2 regions of the Dysgonomonas reticulitermitis genome follow, and region 1 is predicted to be linked to the other one. Evidence: riboswitches for the same ligand, from Rfam matches in the RefSeq annotation. Region 1 holds a riboswitch; the other holds the start of a gene.
What was found. Region 1 has a riboswitch for cobalamin ahead of ACYPZI_RS01210 (TonB-dependent receptor plug domain-containing protein). Riboswitches for the same ligand answer to the same signal wherever they lie in the genome.
Positions count from the first base shown of each region.

Region 2: another riboswitch for cobalamin. It lies ahead of ACYPZI_RS10400 (TonB-dependent receptor); the one in region 1 lies ahead of ACYPZI_RS01210 (TonB-dependent receptor plug domain-containing protein).

Region 1 covers NZ_BAAHWU010000002.1:15,366-18,584, reverse strand. Annotated here, with positions in the region: gene rfbD (dTDP-4-dehydrorhamnose reductase) at 284-1,234, shown strand; cobalamin riboswitch at 1,511-1,679, shown strand; gene ACYPZI_RS01210 (TonB-dependent receptor plug domain-containing protein) at 1,774-3,219, shown strand, end outside.
Region 2 covers NZ_BAAHWU010000026.1:2,660-5,878, reverse strand. Annotated here, with positions in the region: gene ACYPZI_RS10400 (TonB-dependent receptor) at 1-1,890, opposite strand, end outside; cobalamin riboswitch at 2,032-2,343, opposite strand; gene corA (magnesium/cobalt transporter CorA) at 2,548-3,219, opposite strand, start outside.

The DNA of each region.
Region 1 (3,219 bases):
TAACGGCTAACAGCTAATGGCTAATTGACTGTAGAAGTTTGTTACTTTTTAGTTAAAAAGCAGGAGTTAAAAAGTTCTGAGCGCTCACTACTAACTACTAACTACTGTTCACTGTAGAAGTTTGTTACATTTTAGTTAAAAAGTTCTAAGTTCTAAGTTCTAAGTTCTGAGCGCTCACTACTGACTACTGACTACTGTAGAAGTTTGTTACTTTTGTTGTACTATTATCACATTGTTTTTTGTGGTAAGTTTGCGGATAATCATTTTCTTTAATAAAATTATAATGGCTTTTTTCTCAGGAAATAAACAAACTGATGATCAAGATGAAACTGCGAAAAATATTTTTCAGTTCGAACTTGTTCAAAAAAATATACTCGTAACCGGATCTAACGGTCAGTTGGGTAGTGAAATCAAAAGAGTTTCCGCGCATCACGAAGATAATTTCAAATTCTTCTTTACCGATGTAAATGAACTTGACATTACAAATCGCGAAGCTGTAGAATATTATTTAAAAGAGAATAACATAAAGTATATCGTCAATTGTGCTGCTTATACTGCGGTAGATAAAGCAGAGGATGATGTAGATTTATGTTATAAGATCAATTGCGATGCTGTGGCTAATTTAGGTATTGCAGCAACGAACAATGGAGCCAAAGTTATACATGTTTCCACAGATTATGTATTCGACGGAACGGCTTCAAGTCCATATAAAGAGACAGACGCAACAAACCCTCAGTCTGTTTATGGACAATCGAAGCAAGAGGGAGAGAAAATCTTATTAGAAACCTGTCCCCAAAGTATTATTATCCGCACGGCCTGGCTATATTCTGTCTTTGGCAATAACTTTGTGAAAACGATGATAAGATATGGAAAAGAACGCGATGAATTGAATGTTGTAGCCGATCAGGCCGGAACCCCGACTAATGCGGCCGATTTGGCCCGTACTATAATTAAAATACTTGATTTTAGTGAAGCTAATGGGTTTGAAGCGGGTATTTACCATTATTCGAACGAAGGCGTTATTTCATGGTATGATTTCACAATTGCCATACATAAGTATGCCGGTATTTCCTGTAAAGTAAATCCTATTACGACGGAGCAATATCCGACAAAAGCTAAAAGACCGCAATATAGTGTCCTTGACAAAATGAAGATAAAGTCTGTATTCAATTTATCTATTCCGGATTGGGAAGATAGTTTAAACATTTGTATAACAGAATTGTTATCTTGTTAGAAACATTACAGGGCAATAGCTCGCTACATAAATGAAAAAGATTTGTTTTTTCAGTTCTATATTTCTTGCTATTTATTTCATGCCAGCCCAAATTGTAAAATAACATAGCAAGAAGTACTGTCCCTGTTCATTTGAATGATCTGGATGTAGTTATTGTAGATACAGCTTTGGGGAATGATCTTGAAAATATTGACTTTGATAATCTGCCAAGAATGTATCAAATTACTCCTGAATTTAAATTTGCTGTAATTAATTAGTCTATTACATAACTTATTCTTATTTTTGCATAGCTTTGTTCCGCAAGGATGAAAAGGGAATCAGGTGCAAATCCTGAACAGACCCGCTGCTGTAAGCTCTGAAAGGCTTGTATAATAACCACTGATAAAAACGGGAAGGTGTACAAGTTGGAGTAAGTCAGAAGACCTGCAAAGTGAATATTCGGACAGCTTTCGAGGAATGAAGCTTAAGAAACACTGCAAAGATATTTCTTTTCTCTGTTCTTCTCGAAAGCAATTGTTTAATTGAATTGCTTTGCGCGGATGAGGTTTTCAATTCTTCTATTCATTTTCTTTTCATTGGTTTGCACTGCTGTGCAGGCACAGGGTAATGATACTATTAAAACTCAGAATCTATCTGAAGTAGAAATTTCTGCTAACACGAAACCTTCCATTTCCCGTTCTACAAATTTATTGCAGGTAATAACCAATGATGATCTTTTGGAGCAAGGGATACAATCAGTTTCCGATGCTGTAAAAAGGTTCAATGGTATCGTGTTGAAAGATTATGGTGGGATAGGAGGGCTCAAGACGGTTTCCATTCGTGGTATGGGCGCTGAATACACAGCAGTGAGCTATGATGGGGTTCTTGTGTCCAATATCCAATCCGGACAGGTCGATATAGGGCGTTTTGCTTTGGATAATGTGTCAATGATATCCCTCGATATAGGTCAATCGGATGATATCTTTCAAACAGCCCGGGCTTTCTCTTCTGTAGGGGTATTGAATCTGGAAACCGTTGTACCTGATTTCTCGGATAAAAGATATGCAGGCTATGCAAAAGTGACAAGTGGATCTTTCGGGCTGTTCAATCCGGTAATAGACTACAAATACAAAATAAATAAAACATTTGCCGCGACAGCTAATGGAAGTTGGCAACGCGCGGATGGGAACTACCCTTTTAGCGCGGGGGAGTATGACAAAATAATACCTGATAGAAAACGTAGAAACAGCGATGTGGATATATATCGGACAGAATTAAACTTCCTTAGCGATTTTGGGAAGTCGGGACAACTGAAAACTAAAGTTTATTACTTCGATTCCGAACGCGGCTTACCGGGAAGTATTGTTGTCGGCGAAGATTATGCCGCCGAGCGTTTGTGGGATAAAAACTTCTTTGCCCAGATGTCATATAAAAAGGACTTTGGTCGAAGATTCAAACTAAAGACGCAGGCCAAATATGATTACAACTATACCCGCTATGAGGATATACATGAGAAATATCAGGGAGGTAAATTGACCAATAAATATAAAGAGCAGGAAGTTTATCTGTCGAATGTTTTGTTGTTTCAGTTAAATGATAGAATAGATTTCTCTACTGCTGAAGATTTATCATACAATAATCTGAATAAAGAGGCCGATCAGTTTGGTGATAACCTTGCCGATCCTAGTCGCTATCATTCTTATACGGCATTCGCATTTAAGTATAAACCGGATAGACTGACTATTACTTCAGGTTTGTTGGCTACTTACATTTCTGAAAAGGTAAAAAATAATAGTGGTAATACTGTCTATAAAAAATTATCGCCGTCAATGGGATTGTCATATCAGCCTGTCGAATCGGCAAACTTACGTGTAAGAGCTTCGTTTAAACATGTATATCGCGTGCCGACATTTACGGAGTTATATTATCCATCAGTGGAAAAGAAACTGAAAGCAGAATCTGCAAAACAATTTAATCTCGGGCTTACATGGGTAGGCGAATTTGGC
Region 2 (3,219 bases), on a different contig from region 1:
GCTTAAGGATAGATCATGGGTGTACCACTCCATGATAAGGTTTACGGGGATGTTGTCACTTGACGAATAACGTTTGCCGGCATAGAGAAAACTGTAATTGAGAGTCCATGTTTTATATGTTCCTCCGACAATGGCAGAACCACTGTTGCAAGGCATAAATGGAATCTGATTTTTATATGTTACCGGCTCGCCGGGATCGGAATAATCCAGAGCCTTCTGGTATGTATAATTCAGCCTGCCTTCGAAAGAGAAATCCTTGAGAGGTTTAACGTCTGCAAACAGGGCGACATCCACCCCCTTAATCTTTACCAGCCCCAAATTCATCATTGTCCACCTGAAATTGACACCTCCGGGTACTGCGACCAGTTTATCTGTAATCCTGTTATGATAGGCATCGATCTGCCCGCCTATGTTGAGAGAATAGTTTACAGTTTTGGCATAAGTTATTCCTATATTGTACTGTTTGGTATATTCGGGTCTGAGAAATGAGGACAGGCTACCCATGTATGCCAGGTGCATTTCGCTGAACGTAGGCATACGGAAAATGCTCTTGTAAAAAGCTCTCAGGTGCAGGTCGTGCGCCTTGAACGGTTGCCACGACGCTATAATGGACGGAGTATATTTGTCCCAATCGCGTTGGATGTCTTTTTTATCTTCCTTCGTGTTTTCATGAACAAAAGAAGCCAGCAAGCTTGCTTGCAATTTGAAGCGGTCGAAGTAGAGCGACGTGGCAGCCGCCGCCCATCCCGAATAGCGTTGTGGGTAGATGAATTCCTGCATGTTGGAGTTCATTTTGTTCCACATAAAGTCGGTGGATACATTGGCGCTCCAGAACGGAAGTATGTTGAATAAATTGGCCGTAGAAAGGTAGGCTTCGTGCAGCATGTATTTATTGTCAAAGGCCGGACCCGGATAGTCGCCGGCTATATAATGAATGTAATCGTAGGCATATTTTCCGGATAGCAATGTGCTGTATTTCTTGGAAATATTCTTTTTGAAGGAGGACTGGAAGAAGAAATTCTTATCCCACTGCCTGTCTTCGTGAGCAAATTTTCCCGGTACTTTCACATCCGCGCCCGGATAGCCCCGCTCGGAAGTGTAGAAGTAAGTTCGGGTTTTCCACTCGCCTTTTTCTATTTTCCCGAACAGCGCATGTTCGATACGGAATACCTTGATGTCTCCGTTTCGGCGGACTTCAGTAGTGTCGTATCCACCTCTGTCATCGATTGTATTCTCTCTCTTACTTTGGAATTTATATTTGCCCGATGAATAGATGTACTCCGCGTTGAGGGAGCCGGACAGGTTTTTCGATAATTTCTGATTCCAGACTACAGACGGATTCACCAGATCGAAAGCTCCGGTTTTGAAGGTTGCTTTGACGGATTGGTTCCTGTTTGTCCTGAAAACAGGAGATTTAGAGGTCATGTATATCGAACTTGCGGAAGCATAGTCCTTTGCCGGCTGAAATATGGCGCTCTTTTGACCGTTGTACAGGGATATAGATTCCATGTTGTCGAGCGAGTATCGCCCAAGGTCGACAACCCCGTTCTGTGGATTGCCTATCTCTATTCCGTCATAGAATACCCCGACATGTTCGGAGCCCATACTGCGGATATTTACCGTTTTAAGTCCTCCGATGCCGCCATAGTCTTTGAGCTGGACTCCTGAAAAGTAGCGCATGGCATCGGCTACCGAGTGTGCGCTCAGGTTTTCGAGAAGTTTTCCCGACAGGGTTTGTACAGGTATGATTTCGATTTGTACCGGACGGGCAGATATAACAACCTCATTCAGATGCTGTATTGTATCCAGCTTATTCTGAGAGGAGGCAGTCAGATATAAATTCAATAATATGATTATTGAAACGAATCTTTTAAAACAGGTGAAAAACATCCCAAGCTAATTGAAAATTATCAATAGCTTACGAAAAAATAATTTGAAGACTGAATAAACAGAAGCCTAAGCCGTAAATTGAATTAACTTAAAAAGATTGACTTCTCATTCGTGTTCTTCAGCTTTATTTCCCGAAAGCTTTAAAACTAATCAATCTTGGCAGGTCTTCTGACTTACTCCATCTTTGAACGTCCTTCCCATCTTTTCAGTCATCAGTCATCAGTTATCAGTTATCAATATAAATTGTTCACTGTTTACTGTTTACTGTTCACTGTTTACGACAGTGGTATTTGGTCTTGTTCAAAGACTCTTCAGCAACATTGTTAACTGATGACTGTTAACTGTTAACTGAAAAGAGCTTACAGCAGCGGGTCTGTTCAGGATTTACACCTGATTCCCTTTTATCATTTTCCGAAGATGCGGAATAATGATACCAAAATCCGGAGACAAAGGTATTAATATTTTTTTAAGAGTAATAAGATTTTATGATAAAAGAATTTTTTCTTTCTCTTTGTCATGTTGACGACAGGAAACATCTCCTTAATAGAGGGAGATCCTTCGTCCCACTCAGGATGACAGCAAAATATAGCAGGGTAAAGGGGAGAACTTAACAGCTCTTCCCTTTGGCCGGGGTGGCATGCGACAGTAAATTCTATGCTACAGCCACTTTTTCTTCTTGAAGTAAAAGAGGATGATGGCAACGGCCGCTATCATCAGTCCGATAGAAAACGCGTAGCCGTATTCCCAGCTAAGTTCAGGCATATTATCCCCGAAGTTCATCCCATAAATACTGGCGATGAGGGTAGGGGGCATGAATATTACCGAGATCACGGTAAACATTTTAATGATTTTGTTCTGTTCGATGTTAACGAACCCGAGGAAGGTATCCTGTAAGTAGTCGAGGCGGTCGAAGCTGAATCGGGTATGTTCGAGCAGCGAGTTGATGTCTTTTATCAGTATTGTGATTCTTCCGTGCAGTTCTTTCGGCATGAGTTCGCTCTTTAACAAGCTTGTTACCACTCTCTGTTTGTCTATGATATTTTCGCGAAGCATCATGGTTTTTTCCTGCAAGTTCTTTATTTCCATCAAGAGCTCTTCGTCTGCTTCCTTTATACTGATACTGTTACTCAGAGTGGTAATTTGCGAAGTCATATCCTCCACCATATCGGCGTCTATTTCCACACGGGTTTCAAGGATTGCCATAAAGGCATGGTATCCGGTAGGGTAGTTTCGGGGATTGCCAAATATCTTTTTTGCCGTTTCCTGAAAAGAACTCAGATCTTCGCCACGAACGGTAATCAATATATTGTTCTTCATGATGAAGGAAAC